2 regions of the Pseudomonas sp. NPDC087598 genome follow, and region 1 is predicted to be linked to the other one. Evidence: predicted binding sites of a transcription regulator. Region 1 holds the regulator's gene; the other holds the start of a gene.
What was found. Region 1 encodes sigma-54, which starts transcription at its own class of promoters, with help from an activator protein. Its sites were predicted from a motif close to ANTGGCATNNANNTTGCTNT; they were not measured.

Region 1 (11,126 bases):
TACGGCACCGGGCCATCGGGATTGCCGGTCATGAACTGGCGAATCCGTGGTTCATCTGAATTCATCAGTTCGTCCGGCGTGCCCTGACCCAGCACCTGACCATCACCCACTACATAGATGTAGTCGGCGATGCTCGCGGTTTCGGCCAGATCGTGGGACACCACGATACTGGTGATCCCCAGCGCATCGTTGAGCAGACGAATCAGCCGCACCAGCACGCCCATGGCAATCGGATCCTGACCGACGAACGGTTCGTCGTACATAAGGATCTGCGGATCGAGCGCAATCGCCCGGGCCAGCGCCACGCGGCGCTTCATGCCGCCGGACAACTCGTCGGGCATCAGCTCGATGGCGCCGCGAAGACCGACCGCCTGCAATTTCAGCAGGACGATGTCGCGGATCATTTCTTCGGGCAATTGGGTATGAACGCGCAGGGGAAAAGCGACGTTCTCGAACACATCGAGATCGGTGAACAGCGCGCCGCTCTGGAACAGCACACCCATGTGCTTGCGCGCATCGAACAGATCGCTGCGCGACAGCGCAGGCAGGTTCTGACCGTTGACCCAGACTTCGCCGCTGGCAGGACGCAACTGTGCGCCCATCAACCGCAACAGCGTGGTCTTGCCACACCCGGAAGGTCCCATGATGCCGGTGACCTTGCCGCGCGGGATGCGAATATCGACGTTATTGAAAATGCTGCGCGCACCGCGCTTGAAGGAGACTCCCTTCAGCTCGACCGCGTAGGCGTTATCGGCACTCATCTAAACTCCTTGCGATGCAGCCTCTCACTCGGACGCCTGGCTTTAGTTAAAAAGCACGTACATCCCGGGCAGGCCGAACTGGCGGCGAACTATATCACTGCAAAGGCCATGCGCCCAAGGCTTGTACCGGCCCCTGTTCGGCTAAATGACAGGTCTGGAGACTGTTTTCCCGGGTTTTGGTAACGAGGAATGACAAAGCACGACGAACTTGCGTGAGGCTTTCCAACATAACCGCTATAATCGCCGCCTTTTCATCGGGCTATACGATTTCTGACATGAGCCAATCCAGCGACCTGATCCAATCGGCACAACGCACCATACGCCTCGAAGTGGAAGCCGTACAAGGCTTGTTGCCCCATATCGACGCCGATTTCGTACGCGCTTGCGAGATGATTCTGGCCAGCAAGGGCCGTGTTGTGGTGGTCGGCATGGGCAAATCCGGGCACGTCGGCAACAAGATTGCGGCGACACTGGCCAGCACCGGCACCCCGGCATTTTTCGTACACCCGGCCGAAGCCAGTCATGGCGACATGGGCATGATCACTCGCGATGACGTGATCCTCGCGCTGTCGAACTCCGGCTCGACCAACGAAATCGTCACCCTGCTGCCGCTGATCAAGCGTCTGGGCATCCAGTTGATCAGCGTGACCGGCAATCCGGCCTCGCCATTGGCCAAGGCCGCTGAAGTCAATCTCAACGTACACGTCGAACATGAAGCTTGCCCGCTGAACCTGGCCCCGACCTCCTCCACCACTGCCGCACTGGTCATGGGCGACGCCCTGGCGGTGGCATTGCTGGAAGCCCGCGGCTTCACCGCTGAAGACTTCGCCTTCTCCCACCCGGGTGGCGCCCTCGGCCGTCGCCTGTTGCTGAAAGTGGAAAACGTCATGCACGCCGGGCAGGAACTGCCGCAGGTGCAGCGCGGCACGCTGCTCAAGGACGCGCTGATGGAAATGACCCGCAAGGGTCTGGGCATGACTGTGATCCTTGAAGCCGACGGCAAACTGGCGGGAATCTTCACCGACGGCGATTTGCGCCGCACCCTGGATCGCAGCATCGATATTCGCAGTGCCACGATTGACCAGGTCATGACCGCTCACGGCAAAACCGCCCGGCCGGAGATGCTCGCCGCCGAAGCCCTGAAAATCATGGAAGACCATCGAATCAACGCACTGGTCGTTGTCGATGAGGAAGATCGCCCGGTCGGCGCCTTCAACCTCTCCGATCTGCTGCGCGCAGGAGTGATGTAAATGAGCACCGATCTGCTGCAACGCGGTAAAGCAATCAAGCTGGCGGTTTTCGACGTCGACGGCGTCCTCACTGACGGACGTCTGTATTTCCTTGAAGACGGCAGTGAATTCAAGACATTCAATACGCTCGACGGTCAGGGCATCAAAATGCTGATGAACGCTGGCGTACAAACCGCCATCATCAGCGGTCGCAAAACCCCCGTGGTCGAGCGCCGGGCGAAAAACCTCGGCATCCCGCACCTGTTTCAAGGGCGCGAAGACAAATTGGTGGTTCTGGACGGTCTACTTGAACAACTGGGCCTAAGCTATGAACAGGTCGCCTACCTCGGTGACGACCTGCCCGACCTCCCGGTGATTCGCCGTGTGGGACTGGGCATGGCTGTCGCCAACGCTGCCGACTTCGTCCGCGAACACGCTCACGGCGTGACCCGGGCCCGTGGTGGCGAAGGTGCCGCCCGCGAATTCTGCGAATTGATCCTGCGCGCCCAGGACCGTCTCGATGCGGCCAACGCCGCGTACCTGTGAGCCAAACCATGTTTAGCAAAAAATTTCGCAACTTCCTGCTGTTTGGCTGCATCGCCGCGATATTCGCAGCGGTAGGCTACTGGAACATCAGCCCGGAACGCTTCCTCGACAAGCCTCCGGTCACGTCCGTCGAAACCCCTATCGACTGGTATGCAACCAATACGCATACCCTGCAATACCTGCCGGACGGCAAAGTGCAATATGAAATGACCTCCGAAAAGGCCGAACACGTCAAGGCGACCGACATTACGCTGGTCACCAAGCCCGATCTGAACATGTACCGTGGAACGGAGTTTCCGTGGCACGTGACCAGTGAACGCGGCGAAGTGAATTCGGGCGGCACCCAGGTCGAATTGATCGATTCGGTACGCATCAAGCGCACCGATGAGCAAAACCGCGATCTACTGGTCACCTCCACGCGCATGACAGTGTTCCCGCAGGAACAATATGCGCAGACCGAGCAACCCGTTAGAATCGACGGCGCTGGCGGTGTATCGACTGGCGTGGGAATGAAAGCGTATCTGAAGGAAAGCAGGATACACCTGCTATCGAACGTAAGAGGACAGTATGAGGCTCGTTAAAACCCTCCCTATTTTGCTCAGTCTGGGCGCAGCACTGGGAAGCGTGAGCGCCTGGGCTCTGCCGAACGATCAGCAACAGCCTATCCGCATCCAGGCCGACGACGCCCAACTGGACGACAAGAATGGCATTGCCACTTATAAAGGCGACGTCATCATCACTCAGGGCTCAATGAAGGTTACCGGCAACACTGTGACCATTACTCGCACGCCGGCCGGTGACATCGACGTGGTGACCTCGGTGGGCAACCTCGCCTACTTCGAGCAGTTGCAAACTGCTGGCGATACCAAACCCGTTCAAGGCTGGGGCGTGACGATCCAGTACCACGCCGCGCAAAATCGCGTCGTGCTGATCGACAAGGCCAAGGTTGTCGACAAGGACAACAACACGACCCAGGGCGAGAAAATCGTCTACGACACCGTGAAGAAACTGGCCAGCGCCGGTCGCGCTACCGGCAGCAAAGTCACCGAGTCGCGCCCGCGCATCGACATGGTGATCCAGCCGAAGAAGAAAACCGACGAGAAAACCCAGTAATGGCAACTCTGAAAGCTCAGCACCTGGCCAAGGCCTATAAAAGCCGCCAGGTCGTGCGTGACGTCAGCCTGTCGATCGACAGCGGCCAGATCGTCGGCCTGCTCGGCCCGAACGGCGCTGGCAAGACCACCTGCTTCTACATGATTGTCGGCCTGGTTCAGGCCGATCAGGGTCGTGTGCTGATCGACGATCTGGACGTCAGCCACCAGCCAATGCATGGCCGCGCCAAGGCCGGTATCGGCTATCTGCCGCAAGAAGCGTCGATCTTCCGCAAACTGTCGGTGGCCGACAACATCATGGCCATCCTCGAGACCCGTCAGGAGCTCGACAAGGCCGGCCGTCGCAAGGAGCTGGAAAGCCTGCTGCAGGAATTCCACATCAGCCACATCCGCGACAACCTCGGCATGAGCCTGTCGGGTGGTGAACGCCGCCGGGTGGAAATTGCCCGCGCGCTGGCGACCGCACCAAAATTCATCCTGCTCGATGAACCGTTCGCCGGTGTCGACCCGATTTCGGTCGGCGACATCAAGCAGATCATCCACCACCTCAAGGCCAAGGGCATCGGTGTGTTGATCACCGACCACAACGTGCGTGAGACCCTGGATATCTGCGAAACCGCCTACATCGTCAACGACGGTCAACTGATCGCCGAAGGTGACTCCGCGACCATCCTGGCCAACGATCTGGTCAAAGAAGTGTATCTGGGCCACGAATTCCGCCTGTAAGCGCAAAGTGCCCGGTGAGCCGCCCGGGCGCTGTATCGATTCAAGCAGGATTTAATACGCTTTAATTGTTACAGCGCTCTAGGCAAACACTTCAGTTTCAGGCATATAATTTGCTTAAGTTTGGCGCCCCGGCGCCCTGTAGTGGATGGCGCATAGCGCCGGCGAATAAGGTGTTAAGCCCCTGCCATGAAACCATCGCTAGTCTTGAGAATGGGCCAGCAGCTGACGATGACACCGCAGCTGCAACAGGCCATCCGCCTGCTCCAATTGTCGACCCTGGATCTGCAACAGGAAATCCAGGAGGCCCTGGAATCCAATCCGATGCTCGAACGCCAGGAAGAAGGCGACGACTTCGACAACTCCGATCCCTTGGCCGACAGCGCCGAACAGAAGCCCAACACCGAGATTCAGGAACCCTCCTATCAGGAAACCGCACCGACGGTGGACAACCTCGAGGACGGTGACTGGAGTGAGCGTATCCCCAACGAGCTTCCGGTCGATACGGCCTGGGAAGACGTTTACCAGACCAGTGCCAGCAGCCTGCCCAGCAGCGATGACGACGAGTGGGACTTCACCACACGCACTTCCGCTGGCGAAAGCCTGCAAAGCCACTTGCTGTGGCAATTGAACCTGGCACCGATGTCCGACACCGATCGACTGATCGCCGTCACCCTGATCGATTGCATCAACAATCAGGGTTATCTGGACGAAACACTCGAAGAAATCCTTGAGGCGTTCGATCCGGAGCTGGACATCGAGCTGGACGAGATCGAAGCCGTCCTGCACCGCATCCAGCAATTCGAACCCGCTGGTATTGGCGCCCGCAACCTCGGCGAGTGTCTGCTGCTGCAATTGCGCCAGTTGTCGGCCAAGACCCCTTGGCTGGCCGAAGCGAAGCGTCTGGTCACCGACTACATCGACTTGCTCGGCAGCCGCGATTACAGCCAGTTGATGCGCCGCATGAAACTCAAGGAAGACGAACTGCGTCAGGTCATCGAACTGGTGCAGAGCCTCAACCCGCGTCCGGGCTCGCAGATCGAGTCCACAGAAGCCGAGTACGTCGTACCGGACGTCATCGTGCGCAAGGACAACGAGCGCTGGCTGGTCGAGCTCAATCAGGAGTCCGTGCCACGCCTGCGGGTCAACGCCCAGTACGCCGGTTTCGTGCGTCGCGCCGATACCAGCGCCGACAACACCTTCATGCGCAATCAGTTGCAGGAAGCTCGCTGGTTCATCAAAAGCCTGCAAAGCCGCAACGAAACCCTGATGAAAGTGGCCACGCAGATCGTCGAGCATCAGCGCGGCTTCCTGGAATACGGCGACGAAGCCATGAAGCCGCTGGTCCTGCATGACATCGCCGAAGCGGTCGGCATGCACGAATCGACGATTTCCCGGGTGACCACGCAGAAATTCATGCATACCCCGCGCGGTATTTATGAACTGAAATACTTTTTCTCCAGCCACGTAAGCACCTCCGAAGGCGGCGAATGCTCGTCCACGGCGATCCGCGCGATCATCAAAAAACTGGTTGCCGCGGAAAATCAGAAAAAGCCGTTGAGTGACAGCAATTTCGCTGTTTTACTGGTGCAACAAGGCATTAAGTGGGGACGCCCAACCTTCGCAACGTACCGCGAATCCCTCGGGATCGCGCCTTCGAGCGAACGCAAGCGGTTGATGTAAGCCACGTTACAGCGTTCCAGTGGCAGGCTATCCAGCCTGCCGCTTTATGCACTGGCAACGAAGGAGAAGCTGTATGCAAGTCAACATCAGTGGACACCAACTGGAAGTGACCGAACCGCTGCGCATCTACATCAACGAGAAACTCGAACGATTGGAGCGCCATTTCGACAAGATCACCAACGTGCAAGTCACGATGTGCGTCGAAAAGCTGAAGCAGAAAATCGAAGCCACCTTGCATATACCCGGCGGAGAAGTGGTCGCCAATGCCGAGCATGACGACATGTATGCCGCGATCGACTCACTGACCGACAAGCTGGATCGCCAACTCAAAAAGCATAAGGAAAAGACCCAGAGCCTCCTCCAGGGCGCTACCGGTCGATAACCCCCTACTCCATGATCCGACTTGAAAGTATCCTGACCCCCGGCCGTTCCCTGGTGAACGTGCCGGGCGGCAGTAAAAAGAAAGCCCTCGAACAAATTGCCAACCTGATCGCCCGCGAAGTGCCGGATCTGGAGATGCAAGATGTCTTCGAGGCCCTGATCGCCCGTGAAAAACTCGGCTCTACCGGTTTTGGTAACGGCATCGCCATTCCCCACTGCCGCCTCAAGGGTTGCCAGTCGCCAATCAGCGCCTTGATGCACCTTGAAGCCCCTATCGATTTCGACGCCATCGATGGCGCCCCGGTTGACCTGCTGTTCGTTTTGCTGGTCCCGGAAGCGGCTACCGATGCACATCTGGAGTTACTACGCCAGATCGCCAGCATGCTCGACCGCAAGGACGTGCGCGATAAATTGCGCAGCGCCGCGAGCAACGAAGCCTTGTACCAGGTCGTTCTGGACGAGCAGAACGGGCACTAATCATGCGCTTGATCATTGTCAGCGGCCGTTCCGGCTCGGGTAAAAGCACCGCCCTGGATGTCCTTGAGGACAACGGTTATTACTGCATCGACAATCTGCCGGCCGGCCTGCTGCCGGAACTGGCCGAACGCGCGCTGATTCACACTGAACTGGCGCAACCGCTGGTGGCCGTGTCAATCGATGCGCGTAACCTGCCGAGCCATCTGACGCGTTTCCCGGAACTGCTTGAAGATGTCCGCAGCAAGCACATTCAGTGCGATGTCTTGTATCTGGATGCCGACGAGGAAACCCTGCTCAAGCGTTTTTCCGAAACCCGCCGTCGCCATCCGCTGAGTAACGCCAACCGCTCGCTGGCCGAAGCGATTCAGGATGAAACCGCTCTGCTCGGCCCTATCGCCGACCTCGCCGACCTGAAGATCAACACCACCAATCTGAATCTGTACCAGCTGCGCGACACCATCAAGTTGCGTTTGCTGAATCAGCCGGAGCCGGGCACCGCGTTCCTGGTCGAATCATTCGGCTTCAAGCGCGGCATGCCGGTGGATGCAGATCTGGTGTTCGATGTGCGCTGCCTGCCCAACCCGTACTGGAAACCTGAATTGCGCGCGCAATCGGGTCTCGATGAACCCGTGGCGGAATATCTGGCGGCGCAGCCAGAAGTGGAGGAAATGTTCCAGGACATCTTCACCTACTTGCACAAGTGGCTGCCGCGCTTCGCCGCGAGCAACCGCGCCTATGTCACCATTGCCATTGGCTGTACCGGCGGGCATCACCGCTCCGTCTACCTGACCGAACGCCTGGGTCAGGCCCTGCAGAAAACCCTGAAGAACGTCCAGGTTCGCCACCGCGACCTCACTTAAAGGATTCACACCGCGATGCCTGCTCTGGAAATCGAAATCATCAATAAACTGGGTTTGCATGCCCGAGCTTCCGCGAAGTTCGTTGGCGTCGCCGGTGAGTTCAAAGATTGCAAGATTCGTGTCGGGCGGACTCCAGAGGCCATGGTCGACGGAAAAAGCATCATGGCCATGATGATGCTCGCTGCCGGCAAGGGCACGATCATTCACCTGAGTACCGAAGGTGAGCAGGCTGACGAAGCCTTGCAGGCATTGGTGAATCTGATCAACGACTACTTCGGCGAAGGCGGCTGATCGCCTGTGGCGAGGGAGCTTGCTCCCTCGCCACAATTCAACTCAACCCAACGCTGTATCCATCACCATCATCAAACAAAACCCGATCAACAACCCAAGACTGGCCAGTTTGTCATGACCATTGCGTCGCGACTCGGGGATCACTTCGTGGGTCACCACCAGCAGCATAGCCCCCGCCGCCAGCGCCAAACCTAACGGCAACAACACCTGCGCCAGGCTCACCAGCCACGCACACAACAGGGCAAACACCGGCTCAACCAGACCCGACGCCGCGCCGATCAGGAACGCCTTGACCCGCGACATCCCCGCCCCGGCCAGCACCAGCGCAATCACCAGACCTTCCGGCACATCCTGCAAGGCAATGCCCATGGCCAGACTGTCGGCATCCGGCATGCCACCGCCAGCGGAGACACCAACCGCCATGCCTTCCGGAATGTTATGGGCAACGATGGCGAACACGAACAGCCAGATACGCGGTGGAATCACCGGGCGTTCGAGCGTGCCCACGAGCATCTCCGGCGACGCACCGGACAATTGCCGGTCGACCAGAAACAGCCCGAACGCACCGAGCATGATGCCGAAGCAGATCAAGCCACTGGCGGCCCACGGTGTCAGGCCAAGGCTTTCAGCGGCGGCTATACCCGGTACGATCAGCGAAAACGCCGTCGCTGCCAACATCACGCCCGCGCCAAAACCCAGCAATGTATCGCTGAGCGCCTGAGGCATGCGCCGAATCACCAACACCGGCACCGCCCCGAGCGCCGTGCCGAGCGCGCAGATCGCCCCGCCTTGCAACGCCCGGGAAAGCCTCGGTTCCAGATCCAGCCATTCCAGTCCGTGAGCGACCAGCAAGGTCATGCCCGCCAACAGCAAGAGCGACCCCACCGCGTAACGAAACATACGCCCACTTCCGATCGCCAGTGTTTCAGTGCCCATAGTCAGCCTTGAATTGTTTTTATAGACGACTTAAACCAGTGCGGCTTTGTAGCGCGCAGCCACTTCAGGCCAATTGATCACGTTGTAGAACGCGTTGATGTATTCCGGACGACGGTTCTGGTAACGCAAGTAATAGGCGTGCTCCCAGACGTCGAGACCAAGAATCGGCGTATTGCCATTCATCAGTGGACTGTCCTGATTGCCGCTGCTTTCCACGATCAGCTTTTTCTCAGGGGTCACGCTGAGCCAGGCCCAACCACTGCCGAAACGGGTCAACGCGGCTTTGGTGAACGCCTCTTTGAAACTGTCCAGACCACCCAGTTGTTCATCAATGGCCTTGGCCAGTGCACCATCAGGCTTACCGCCACCGCTTGGCACCATGACTTCCCAGAACAGCGAATGGTTGGCGTGACCGCCGCCCTGATTGATCACTGCTGCACGGAGTTTTTCCGGCAATTGCTGAACGCTGGCGACCAGTTTTTCCACCGGCCACTCGGCATATTCCGTGCCTTCTACTGCGGCGTTGAGGTTGTTGATGTAGGTCTGATGATGCTTGGTGTAGTGGATCTCCATGGTCTGCGCATCGATATGCGGTTCGAGGGCGTCGTAGGCGTAAGGCAAGGCAGGCAGGGTAAAAGCCATTTCAATGGACTCCATGGTGATGTGGGGCAGGCGCGCGACGCGCATTGCCGGTATCCGGGTGCAGCAGGCGCTGAGTGCGTGGGTATTCGCCGTGCTCGCTGATGAAATTCAGCAACTCGACGTAGGTCTTGCTGCTCTGGCGCAGCGCCGCTTCACGCAGGGCCGGGCGCAGGCGCTCGTCCTGCATGGTCTGCAACAGCCGCTGGTGGATCGCGCAGAGATACTCGGCGCTCTCCTCTGGCTGATTCAGGCGCAGGTGCAGATCTGCCAGGTTGTGATGGGAGATGACGCAGGCCGCCACCGCTTCGTCGGCATCTGCCCAGCGTTCGAACAACACTTGCGCCAGGGCCAGGGCTTGCAGGTAAGCCTCACGGGCGTCGATCAATTCGCCCAGCATGAAGCAGCGATTGGCCCGTTCGATCGTGAGTTTCCAGTGCTCCATGGTGAGCCTCCAAAGCGGTTGCGGGGTTTACACGCCGCCAGCTGTGAGCTTCTCGGGATTGAGTAACTCTTCCAGCTGGTTACGCGACAGGTCAGTGTGTTCCAGCGCAACGTCGATCACCGGGCGGCCCTGTTTGTAGGCCTGCTTGGCGATTTCAGCGGCTTTCTGGTAACCGATGATCGGGTTGAGCGCGGTGACCAGAATCGGGTTGCGCGACAGCGCTTCCTTGAGCCGCGACTCATTGACCTTGAATGTGGCGATGGCCTTGTCGCCGAGCAGACGGCTGGAATTGGCCAGCAGTTCGATGCTGCTCAACAGGTTCTGGGCGATGATCGGCAGCATCACGTTCAGTTCGAAATTGCCCGACTGACCGGCAATGGTGATCACCGAATCGTTGCCGATCACTTGCGCAGCAACCATGGCAGTGGCTTCCGGAATCACCGGGTTGACCTTGCCCGGCATGATCGACGAGCCCGGTTGCAAGGCTTCCAGTTCGATTTCGCCGAGGCCGGCGAGCGGGCCGGAGTTCATCCAGCGCAGGTCATTGGCGATTTTCATCAACGAAACGGCGGTGGCCTTGAGCTGGCCGGAAACGGCGACGGCGGTGTCTTGCGAGCCGATCAGGGCGAACAGATCCTTGCCTTGGGTGAATTGCACGTTGGTCAACTGGCTCAGTTGACGACTGAAACGAGCGGCGAATTCAGGATGTGCGTTGATCCCGGTGCCAACCGCCGTGCCGCCCTGCGCCAGGGATTGCAGGCTTGGCAGCAAATCCTGCAGATGACCGATGTTGGCCTTGAGTTGCTGCGCCCAACCATTGAGCACCTGGCTCATGCGCACCGGCATCGCGTCCATCAAGTGAGTGCGCCCGGTTTTGACGTGGTGATGCACCTGCTCGGCTTTGTGCTCGATCACTTGCACCAGATGCAGCAGCGCCGGCAGCAGTTGTTCGTGCAGGGCCAGCGCAGCGCTGACGTGGATCGTGGTCGGGATGATGTCGTTGCTGCTCTGGCCGCAGTTGACGTGATCGTTGGCATTCACTG
Region 2 (11,126 bases), on a different contig from region 1:
CGGAGCAAAAACCGCCGCTGCCAAACCGGCCAGCAAAGACAAACCGCTGGGCATTCACATCGGCGCTATCGCCATCAACGACGGCTCGGCCAACTTTGCCGACTTCAGCCTGACGCCGAACTTCGCCACCGCCGTTCAGCAATTGAACGGGCAGATCGGCACCATCGACAGCCGTCAGGCGAAACCCGCGAGTGTCGACGTCAAAGGCAAGGTCGACCGCTATGCGCCGGTAACCATCAAGGGCGCGGTCAATCCATTCGATCCGATGGCCAGCCTCGACATCGCCACCAGCTTCAAGCGAGTCGAGCTGACCACGCTGACGCCCTACTCCGGAAAATTCGCCGGTTACCGCATCCGCAAGGGCCGGCTCAACCTCGACCTGCATTACCTGATCACCAAGGGCCAGTTGAAAGCCGAGAACAAAGTGGTGGTCGAGCAACTGCAACTCGGTGAAAAGGTCGACAGCCCGGATGCCGTGAGCCTGCCGCTGAAACTGGCGATTGCCTTGCTCAAGGACGTTGATGGCAAGATCTCCATCGAACTGCCGGTAACCGGCGACCTGAACAACCCGCAATTCAGCGTGATGCCGATTGTCTGGCAAACCCTGCGCAACCTGATCGTCAAAGCCGCAGCGGCGCCGTTCAAGTTGATCGGCGGACTGGTCAGCGGTGGCGGTTCCGAGGACCTTGGCACTGTATCGTTTGCGCCGGGCTCCAGCGAATTGAACAAGGACGCCGAAGCCGCGCTGGTGAAACTGTCGCAGGCGCTCAAGGAGCGTCCGGCCCTGCGTCTGGAAATCGAAGGCACTGCCGCGAAAAGCAGCGACGGCCCATTGCTCGCCGAACAGCGTCTGGAACGTGAATACCAGTACAACTACTACAAGATGCTCCAGCGTCGTGGCGACAAGGTTCCCGCCCAGGCCTCCTTGCTGCAAGTGCCGGAAGGCGAAAAAGGCCCACTGCTGGAAGGCATTTACCGTACTCGTCTGAAAACCCAGCCACCGGCCGAATGGAAGGATCTGGGCAAGGAAGAGCGCACGGCGAAAATGCGCGACGGCGTCATCCAGTTCTGGAGTTCCAGCGATGTATTGCTGCGACAGTTGGGTCAGGATCGTGCCAGCAGCATCAAGGACTATTTGGTGGACAAGGGTCAGTTGGCGGATGACCGCGTGTACTTTATCGACGCTAATCTCGGCGAAGCCGAAAGCGATGGTCGAGTGGTGACGCAAATGCATCTGGATGCCGAATGATGAAAGGTAAGTGGCTGTGGGTAATGTCATTGACGCTCGTGGCCGGGCAGGCTTCAGCGTCCGATACCCTGCGCTGCGGCAGCCAGTTGGTAAGCCTCGGCGACCGCTCCAGCGAGGTACTGCAGAAGTGCGGTGAACCGGTCAGCCGCGATGCACTGGGCTACAAGCGCAGTGCCAATCGCCGCGAAGAGTTTCAGGTCGAGGAATGGACCTACGGCCCGAGCAACGGCATGTACCAATACCTGCGTTTCGAAGGCAACCGCCTGCGCGAGATCACCAGCAAACGCGGCAACTGACCCGACACCAAACCCATGTGGGAGCGAGCCTGCTCGCGAATGCGTTACGTCAGTCGACATCTTCGTCGGCTGACAGAGCGCTTTCGCGAGCAGGCTCGCTCCCACATGTTTTTTTGCGCACCAAATAAAACAGGCCCCGACACGAATGGCGGGGCCTGTAATGGTCACTTCCGTGTGACCGTTCGCATGAACTCTAAAGTTGCGGCAGACGTATTGCTCGGCCCGTCTGTCGCGCCTTCTCCCCGTCCAGGCGAGAAGTCATGCCTTACTCGGCTTTCAGGCCGTCAGCGGAGACCGCTTTGACGCCTTTGATTTTCTTGGTGATGTTCACCGCGGTGGTTTTCTGAGCTTCGGTGATAGCTACAGTCGACGACAGCGATACCACACCTTTGTTGGTTTCTACTTTGATGTCGGTGCCTGGGATGCCTTTTTCGGTAACCAGGTCGCTTTTGACTTTGGTAGTGATCCAGGTATCGGAAGTAGTTTCTTTAGCCTTGGTCATTTCACCGGCGGCCAGAGTCATTGGAGCCTGGGTAGCCTGGGTGGATTGTGCAAACGCACCGGAAGCCATTGTCAGGGTCAGCGCGGTAGCAGCAGCGGCAGTGATAGCGAACTTCTTCATACGAGTAACTCCTGTTTTTCTGGAAAGTCTGCTGGATGTCTTGTCAGCAGGGTTACTGGATATATTGCGAACGCTGTGCCAACTTTTCAGAACACATAAAACCGTTATAAATCAACACCTTATAAATATCTCAAATTTCCGGATTCATGCAAATTGCATGACATGTGCAAAATTCACATGCAAGTTGCGGTTTTTCGGAAAGTTCCTAAAGCGCTGAAATTATTGAAGCTTTTGTGACGCTTCAGGCAATAAAAAATGCCCCGCATTGCGGGGCATTTATTGATCAGACAAGACCTGACATTACGTACCGCTGGCAGTACAGCCCTTTGGCGAGTAGTCCGCGTTAACGGTCGTAGCACAGCTCCAAACGCCCGACGTACTACCGGTTGCAGCACCGGTACGGGTGAGCGTGATCGTTTTACCCAAGACCGGACCTGGAGCGGCGACCAGCGTGCAGGTAATCGAACCGGCACCTGTCGAAGCCGTGCCCGAAGCCGCCAGTGTACAGTTGGAAGTAGTCGCCGTAGCGCTACCGGCAACCAGTGTCAGCGTTGGATCGGTACCTTGATTAATGGTGTCTTCAAAGGGCACTTTCAGCGCGCTGATCTCTGCCAATCCAGCCGTTACCTTGGATCGCGCCTGATATTTGGAATATTGCGGCAAGGCGATGGTCGCCAGAATCCCGATGATCGCCACCACGATCAGCAGCTCGATCAGAGTAAAACCTTGTTGCTTTTTCATAGACACGCTCCATGCATGAGTCGAAATCTCATGATCTGAAAGGGACGCAGCATAGGCCATGCCAACGTCTTTCAGCCCCCGCGCATTGGGCACAACGCACCTTCGACGCCGTTTCCTACAACCTGCAACCGCACTATCTGACACTTTTTGTCACCTGCACCGAGGGTGTTTGGCGCTGTCACTTGACTAGGCTATAAGTCATGAACTGCAAGCGTGCGGAATCCCCATGAATGACATCGCTCTGAGCGGTCTGGCCAAGCAATTGGTGCAGGCCGAACTGCTTACGGAAAAAAGCGCCCAGCAGGCCTGGCAACAGGCCCAGCGCAATCGCCTGTCGCTGGTGAGTTATCTGGTGCAGAACAAACTGGTGAAGAGCTGGCAGGTGGCCGAGATCGCTTCGGAGCACTTCGGCATGGCCTTCATGGATCTTAATTGCCTGGACAAGGAAACCCAGCCCAAGGGCCTGGTCAGTGAAAAACTGGTTCGCCAGCATCACGCCCTGCCCTTGTGGCGACGCGGAAATAAACTGTTCGTGGGGATTTCCGACCCGAGCAATCATCAGGCGATCAATGACATCCAGTTCAGCACCGGGCTGAGCACCGAAGCCATTCTGGTCGAGGACGACAAGCTCACCGATGCCATCGAAAAGTTCTTCGACACCCACGCCAGCGGCCTCGAAGACATGGCCGACGTCGACCTCGATGGCGTGGATGTCGAATCCATCGACGACAGCAAGCAGGACGCCATCGGCGGACTCGACGCCGACGATGCGCCGGTGGTGCGCTTCGTTCACAAGATGCTGCTGGACGCGATCAAGAGCGGTTCTTCCGACCTGCACTTCGAGCCTTACGAAAAGAACTATCGGGTGCGCGTGCGCACCGACGGCATTCTGCGCGAAGTGGCCAAGCCGCCGATTCAACTGGCAGGGCGCATTGCGGCGCGCTTGAAGGTCATGGCCAGCCTCGACATCTCGGAACGGCGCAAACCCCAGGACGGGCGGATCAAGATGCGCCTGTCGAAGAGCAAGTCGATCGACTTCCGGGTCAATACGCTGCCGACCCTGTGGGGCGAAAAAGTGGTGATCCGGATTCTCGACCCGTCCAGCGCGCAGATCGGCATCGACGCGCTCGGCTACGAGCCGGCGCAGAAAGACTTGTACATGGCCGCACTCAAACAGCCACAAGGCATGATTCTGGTCACGGGGCCCACTGGCTCGGGCAAGACCGTGTCGCTGTACACCGGGCTTAACATTCTCAATACCGTCGACATCAACATCTCCACCGCCGAAGACCCGGTAGAGATCAACATGGAAGGTATCAACCAGGTCAACGTCAACCCGAAACAGGGGCTGGATTTCGCCCAGGCCCTGCGCTCGTTTCTGCGGCAAGACCCGGACGTGATCATGGTCGGCGAGATCCGTGACCTCGAAACCGCCGAGATCGCCATCAAGGCCGCACAAACCGGTCACCTGGTTCTTTCGACCCTGCACACCAACAGCGCGGCGGAAACCCTGACCCGTCTGCACAACATGGGCATCCCCGGCTTCAATATCGCCACCTCCGTCAGCCTGATCATCGCCCAGCGGCTGGCGCGCAAGCTGTGCAGCCACTGCAAGAAAGCCATCGAGATTCCCCGCGAAACCCTGATCAAGGAAGGTTTCCCCGAGGAACGCATCGGCAGTTTCACGATCTACGAACCGGTCGGTTGCGATCACTGCAATGGCGGCTACAAGGGGCGCGTGGGGATTTATGAAGTGGTGAAGAACACAGCTGAACTGCAACGACTGATCATGGCCGAAGGCAACTCGCTGGAAATCGACATCCAGATGCGCCGCGACGGCTTCGATGACCTGCGTACGTCGGGCCTGCACAAGGCCATGCAAGGCATCACCAGCCTGGAAGAAATCAACCGGGTCACCAAGGACTGAACATGGCGGTCAAGGCAGCGAAAACCAGTATTTACGCCTGGGAAGGCACGGACAAGAAAGGCAGCAAACTGACCGGCGAGCTGAGCGGGCTCAACCCGGCGCTGATCAAGGCGCAACTGCGCAAGCAGGGGATCAACCCGGGCAAGGTGCGCAAGAAATCCGCCTCGATACTGAGCTTTGGTAAACGCATCAAGGCTCAGGACATCGCCCTGTTCACGCGGCAGATGGCGACCATGATGAAGGCCGGTGTACCGTTGTTGCAGTCCTTCGACATCATCGGCGAAGGTTTCGAAAACCCGGCGATGCGCAAACTGGTCGACGAGGTGAAACAGGAAGTCGCTGCAGGTAACAGTTTCGCCAACGCGCTGCGCAAGAAGCCGCAATACTTCGACGAGTTGTATTGCAACCTGGTGGATGCCGGCGAACAGTCCGGTGCCCTCGATACGTTGCTGGAGCGGGTCGCGACCTATAAGGAAAAAAGCGAAGCGCTCAAGGCCAAGATCAAGAAAGCCATGACCTACCCTAGCGCCGTCGTATTGGTCGCGGCGGTGGTGACCGGGATTCTGCTGGTGAAAGTGGTGCCGCAGTTCCAGTCGGTATTTTCCGGCTTCGGCGCCGAACTGCCGGCGTTCACCCTGATGGTCATCAGCCTTTCGGAATTCATGCAGCAATGGTGGTGGGCGATTCTCGGTGTATTGGCGGCGGCGATTTTCGGCACCCGCCATGCCCTGAAAAAGTCTCAGGCCTTGCGCGACCGCAAAGACACCTGGCTGCTGAAACTGCCGTTGGTGGGCACATTGATGTACAAGTCTGCCGTGGCCCGATTTGCCCGGACCCTGTCGACGACTTTTGCTGCTGGTGTGCCGCTGGTGGAAGCCCTCGACTCGGTGGCCGGCGCCGCCGGCAACGTGGTGTTCAAACGCGCGATATTGCGCATCCGCCAGGATGTGTCCACCGGCATGCAGTTGAATTTTTCGATGCGCACCACCGGCGTGTTTCCCAATATGGCCGTGCAAATGACCGCGATCGGTGAAGAGTCCGGTGCGCTGGACGAAATGCTCGACAAGGTCGCAGGGTTTTACGAGGACGAAGTGGATAACATGGTCGACAACCTCACCAGCCTCATGGAGCCGTTCATCATGGTGGTCCTGGGGGTGATCGTCGGTGGTCTGGTAGTCGCCATGTACCTGCCGATTTTCCAACTCGGCTCAGCGATCTGACATGCCTATCGACGAACTGTTTGCCCTCTATCCGCTGGCTTTTGTCTGCACAGCATTGTTGCTCGGCCTGGTGGTCGGCAGTTTTCTCAATGTACTGATCTGGCGCCTGCCGAAAATGCTCGAGCGCGATTGGCGCCAGCAGGCCCAGGATGTGCTCGGCCTGCCCAGTGAAACACCGCTGCCCACCTATAACCTGATGCTGCCCCACTCCGAGTGCCCGCATTGCGCGCATCGAATCCGTGCCTGGGAAAACATCCCGCTGCTCAGTTATCTGTGGCTGCGTGGACGCTGCTCGGCCTGTACCACCCCCATCAGCAAACGCTATCCACTGACTGAACTGGCCTGTGGACTGCTCTCGGCATTCATCGCCTGGCATGTCGGATTTGGCTGGCCGGCCTGTCTGTTGATTTTTCTCACCTGGGGCTTGTTGGCGATGAGCCTGATCGACACCGAGCATCAACTGCTGCCCGATGTGCTGGTGCTGCCCTTGTTGTGGCTGGGGCTGATCGTCAACAGTTTCGGGATGTTCGTGCCGTTACACGATGCCTTGTGGGGCGCGGTGGCCGGTTATCTGGCGCTGTGGTCGGTGTTCTGGCTGTTCAAGCTGCTGACTGGCAAGGACGGCATCGGTCACGGCGATTTCAAGCTGCTGGCGTTGCTCGGCGCCTGGGGAGGCTGGCAGATTCTGCCGCTGACGATTCTGCTCTCATCGTTGGTGGGGGCGGTCATCGGGGTGATTCTGCTACGCGTGCGTGAGCAAAAAACCTCAACACCGATACCCTTCGGCCCCTATCTGGCAATTGCCGGCTGGATTGCCTTGCTCTGGGGTGGTCAAATAACCGACTTCTATTGGCAGTTTGTCGGTTTGAAATGAATACCCCTGTGGAAAAACCCTGGATTCTCGGTCTGACCGGCGGCATCGGCAGCGGCAAAAGCGCTGCGGCCCAGCACTTCATCGACCTTGGCATCCATGTGGTCGACGCCGATCACGCGGCGCGCTGGGTGGTCGAGCCGGGGCGTCCGGCGCTGGCGAAGATTGCCGAGCACTTTGGTGCTGGCGTGTTGCAGGTTGACGGCACACTCGATCGCGCCGCCCTGCGCAAGCTGATCTTTGAGGTCCCGGAAGAACGCCGCTGGCTCGAAGCCCTGCTGCATCCGCTGATCGCCAAGGAAATCGCTGATCATCTGGCGCAGGCACAATCGCCTTACGCGATTCTGGTTTCACCGCTGCTGATCGAATCCGGACAATACGCGATGACCCAGCGAATCCTGGTGATCGACGCCCCGCAACAACTGCAGATCGAACGCACCTTGCAGCGTGACCAGACCAGCGAACAGCAGGTTCAGGCGATCCTAGCGGCCCAGTCGAGCCGTGAAGACCGTGTGAGCCGTGCCGACGACGTGGTGGTCAACGACCGCGACCTCGCCTGGCTGCACAGCGAGGTCGAGCGCCTGCATGACTTTTACCTGACTTTAAGTGGAGGCCAATCATGAGCCAGATCCCAACCGTTGAATGCCCGACCTGCGGCGCTCCCGTGGAATTCACCCCGGAAAACAAATTCCGTCCGTTCTGCTCCGATCGCTGCAAACTGATCGACCTCGGCGCCTGGGCGTCGGAAGAACACAAGATTCCAGTTGCTCCGGATGCCGAGGACGAAATGTTTTCTGGCGATTTCGACCCGCGTCACTGATCCGGTCAGGGCCGCATAAAGCCGTAATCCTGATTGTCGTCGAGGTTTTCCGCGAGAAAGCGCAACTCGTCGGCCAGGTCCTCGGCGTTGCGCACGGCCTTGCTCTGTTGCACCACTGCACTGAGCAAGGCCCGCAGGCTCAAGCCCGGATCGAACCCCACCTCCTGCGCCATCTCCAGACTCTGCCGGGTTTCCTGCCTCGCCCACTCGTAAACACTCATGCCGCTGCTCCTGAAAGGATTTGCGCGAGCATGAAATTTCCCGCGCGTGGCGGGTTTGATGTGGATCAAGACTTCGGATCGTCGTCGTTCCACGGCGCCGAAAGGTAGCGTGTGCGGTTGAAGGTCTCCAGCCATTCCGGACAGAACACCACCAGTGCGCTGATCACCATGCCGTTGATGAACGCCTCGGGAAAAAGCAGCAACCACAGATACCCGATGAAATCTTCCAGCCACTCCGGCATGGCAAAGAGGCCGTCGTACCACAGCAGTGTCAGGCTCAGGATCAAACACAACAGGGCTGACAGCGCGGCCGCAAAAAAGCCTGAGCAGAAGATGTATACGAACGGATTCCGCGGCTGCGCGCGCTCGACGAGAATCGCCACGCACTCGGTGATCAGCACCGGCAGCAGGATAAACAATGTGCCGTTGACCCCGAGCGCCGCGAGATCCTGACGCCCGAGCAGCAACAAACCGACTTGCGCCACCAGTCCACCGACAATCGCCAGCGGCCAGTCGAGCAGCAGCGTCACGGCAGTCATGCCGATGAAGTGGTACGACACGCCGGTATCGAAATCCCTGCGCACCAGCCACAAGAGAAACAACGCGAACACCGTACCGAACAACAGGTGCTGGCGACGACTGTCACTGAACAACTCGACCCACGGCGCTCGCACGATCGCCCAGAGCAGTACCGGCAGGTAAATCAGCCAACCGAGCGTCAGGCTTGTGGTGGAAAGCAGTTCAGCCCCGATCATGATTCCTTATCCTCACAAATTCCTTTGGGTGCCATTCCTGTGCTGAAAAGTCTACACCGCTCGATGCAAAGCTATCTGCTTGTCGCATTTGAACGCTAAGCTTGGGCCTATGGATGACTCAGATTATTTACGCCTGCTGACCATCGCGGCCGAGCAGGCCAACGCGTTCCTGTCCAATGCCCGCAAATGGGAGCGTGAGCGTTGGGTCTGCCAGCGCCTGCTGCAAGGCCTGAACATTCCCTACCGCGCCGACGAATTCGCGCCCGCCGGCGAGCCGCCGGACGTGCTGTTTCGGGATGCCAATTTCGAGGTGTTCTTCGTCCTGGATGAAGGCCGACGCCTCAACGACGAATGGCGCGACGAGTTGCAGCGGCGGCGCAGTGCGTTTTCCCTCAGCCAACTGGTGCGCCGCGAAGCCAAGCCGCGCCGGATTCCGGCCAACGAATTTCTGCTGCGACTGGCGCCGACCCTGCGCAAAAAAGCGCACAACTATAAGGAACGCGGGATGGATCTGGGCGAACTGGACATCATTGCCTTCGCCAGCCTCAAGCGTGAGGTGCTCGACCTGAACAGTCATTTCCCCCCGCCTACCGAATACTTGCGTCAGGGTTGGCGATCGCTGTCACTCGTCGGCCCGACCTTCGCCCGCGTGCTGTTCGCCCACCCGGATGCGCCGGACTTTCTGCGTAGCAACCTGGGCCGCAGCATCGTCTTTGATGTCGGAATAAGCCTGTGACGCCGCTTCAGCAATTGATCGCCGATGTCCCGCAAACCGGCACGGTGCGCTGGATTGGTGTGCGTCCCGAATCCCGCGGGCCGATGATCGAACTCGATGCCGTGGAAGCCCGCCTGGAGGCTGGACTGACGGGGGATCACGCCCGCCCCGGTGTGCGCAACGCGCGGCAGGTGACGTTGATCCAGTGGGAGCACCTGGCGGTGATCAGCGCATTGATGGGGCGTCCCGCCGATCAACCGATCAAGCCTGAAGATCTGCGGCGCAACCTCGTTATCAGCGGTATCAATTTGTTTAGCCTAAAGGGTCGGCGCTTTCGCATCGGTCAGGCAATATTCGAGACCACTGGCTGGTGTCAGCCCTGCGCACGCTTGCAGAACAACCTCGGCCCCGGCACCTTTCAAGCGGTGCGCGGGCATGGCGGAATTACTGCGCGAGTGTTACAAAGCGGGATCATTCGCCTCGATGATGGCGTGTCCGTCGAGCCTGTTCCGGACAGCGGCTATGCTGCGTTCAACCCCGGTTGAAAACCGCTGTAGCTTCTGCACATTCAGCAACGTCTACCTGACGAGGCCAATATGACCAGCCGCCTGAACCCCGAAGACCAAAAGCATGTCGAAGAGTACCTGCAACTGTCCCAACACCGTGTCGAGCGCCGGCCATTCCGGCCGTGGATGCTCCTGGTGCTGGTGCTGGCAGTGACCATTGGTCTGGGCCTGTTGAGCCGATTTATCAGTTACCTGACGCTATGAGCTGCCTGGCGCTCGCTCGGATAACTGCACCGATTTCCTTTAAAAACCTTGCGAGTTATCCCCATGTCCCATCGTATTGTTATTGTCGGCGGCGGCGCCGGCGGTCTGGAGTTGGCTACCCGTCTGGGTAAGACTCTGGGCAAGCGTGGCACGGCCAGTGTGATGCTGGTCGACGCAAACCTGACGCACATCTGGAAACCGCTGTTGCACGAAGTGGCCGCCGGATCGCTGAACTCTTCCGAAGACGAACTCAACTATGTCGCCCAGGCCAAATGGAACCACTTCGAGTTCCAGCTGGGGCGCATGAGCGGGCTCGATCGCGCACAGAAAAAAATCCAGCTGGCCGCGACGTACGATGAAAACGGCGTAGAGCTGGTACCGGCGCGTGAAGTGCAGTACGACTCGCTGGTGATCGCGGTCGGCAGCACCACAAACGATTTCGGTACTCTGGGCGCGGCGCAACATTGCCTGTTCCTCGACACCCGCAAACAGGCCGAGCGCTTCCACCAGCAACTGCTCAACCATTATCTGCGGGCGCACGCGGGGCAGACCGATGTGGTCGAGCAGATCAGCGTGGCCATCGTCGGTGCCGGTGCGACCGGTGTCGAACTGGCGGCAGAACTGCACAACGCTGCGCATGAACTGGCCGCTTATGGCCTCGACCGGATCAAACCGGAAAATATGCACATCACCCTGATCGAAGCCGGCCCACGGGTGTTGCCTGCCCTGCCGGAGCGCATCGGCGGGCCGGTGCACAAGACGCTGGAGAAACTCGGCGTCAACGTGATGACCAATGCTTCGGTCAGTGAAGTGACGGCCGACAGCCTGATCACCGCCGACGGCAACGAGATCAAGGCCAGCCTCAAGGTCTGGGCGGCCGGTATCCGGGCACCGGGTTTCCTCAAGGACATCGACGGTC

Region 2: a site for sigma-54 is predicted at 2,955-2,974, ahead of ACIOWE_RS17555 (pilin). Genes of this name have one in related genera too.

The regions. Positions count from the first base shown of each region.
Region 1 is NZ_JBIUWQ010000011.1:100,122-111,247, forward strand. It holds gene ACIOWE_RS08945 (ATP-binding cassette domain-containing protein) at 1-761, opposite strand, end outside; gene ACIOWE_RS08950 (KpsF/GutQ family sugar-phosphate isomerase) at 1,037-2,011, shown strand; gene ACIOWE_RS08955 (HAD family hydrolase) at 2,012-2,536, shown strand; gene lptC (LPS export ABC transporter periplasmic protein LptC) at 2,545-3,117, shown strand; gene lptA (lipopolysaccharide transport periplasmic protein LptA) at 3,104-3,649, shown strand; gene lptB (LPS export ABC transporter ATP-binding protein) at 3,649-4,374, shown strand; gene ACIOWE_RS08975 (RNA polymerase factor sigma-54) at 4,561-6,054, shown strand; gene hpf (ribosome hibernation-promoting factor, HPF/YfiA family) at 6,128-6,436, shown strand; gene ptsN (PTS IIA-like nitrogen regulatory protein PtsN) at 6,448-6,912, shown strand; gene rapZ (RNase adapter RapZ) at 6,915-7,772, shown strand; gene ACIOWE_RS08995 (HPr family phosphocarrier protein) at 7,788-8,063, shown strand; gene ACIOWE_RS09000 (ZIP family metal transporter) at 8,106-8,999, opposite strand; gene ACIOWE_RS09005 (superoxide dismutase) at 9,030-9,641, opposite strand; gene ACIOWE_RS09010 (hypothetical protein) at 9,643-10,083, opposite strand; gene ACIOWE_RS09015 (class II fumarate hydratase) at 10,111-11,126, opposite strand, start outside.
Region 2 is NZ_JBIUWQ010000031.1:30,326-41,451, reverse strand. It holds gene ACIOWE_RS17570 (DUF748 domain-containing protein) at 1-1,249, shown strand, start outside; gene ACIOWE_RS17565 (DUF2845 domain-containing protein) at 1,249-1,545, shown strand; gene ACIOWE_RS17560 (BON domain-containing protein) at 1,811-2,167, opposite strand; gene ACIOWE_RS17555 (pilin) at 2,468-2,908, opposite strand; gene pilB (type IV-A pilus assembly ATPase PilB) at 3,135-4,835, shown strand; gene ACIOWE_RS17545 (type II secretion system F family protein) at 4,838-6,055, shown strand; gene ACIOWE_RS17540 (prepilin peptidase) at 6,057-6,929, shown strand; gene coaE (dephospho-CoA kinase) at 6,926-7,549, shown strand; gene yacG (DNA gyrase inhibitor YacG) at 7,546-7,746, shown strand; gene ACIOWE_RS17525 (hypothetical protein) at 7,752-7,967, opposite strand; gene ACIOWE_RS17520 (energy-coupling factor ABC transporter permease) at 8,033-8,722, opposite strand; gene ACIOWE_RS17515 (DUF1780 domain-containing protein) at 8,832-9,458, shown strand; gene ACIOWE_RS17510 (MOSC domain-containing protein) at 9,455-9,982, shown strand; gene ACIOWE_RS17505 (DUF3094 domain-containing protein) at 10,034-10,207, shown strand; gene ACIOWE_RS17500 (NAD(P)/FAD-dependent oxidoreductase) at 10,271-11,126, shown strand, end outside.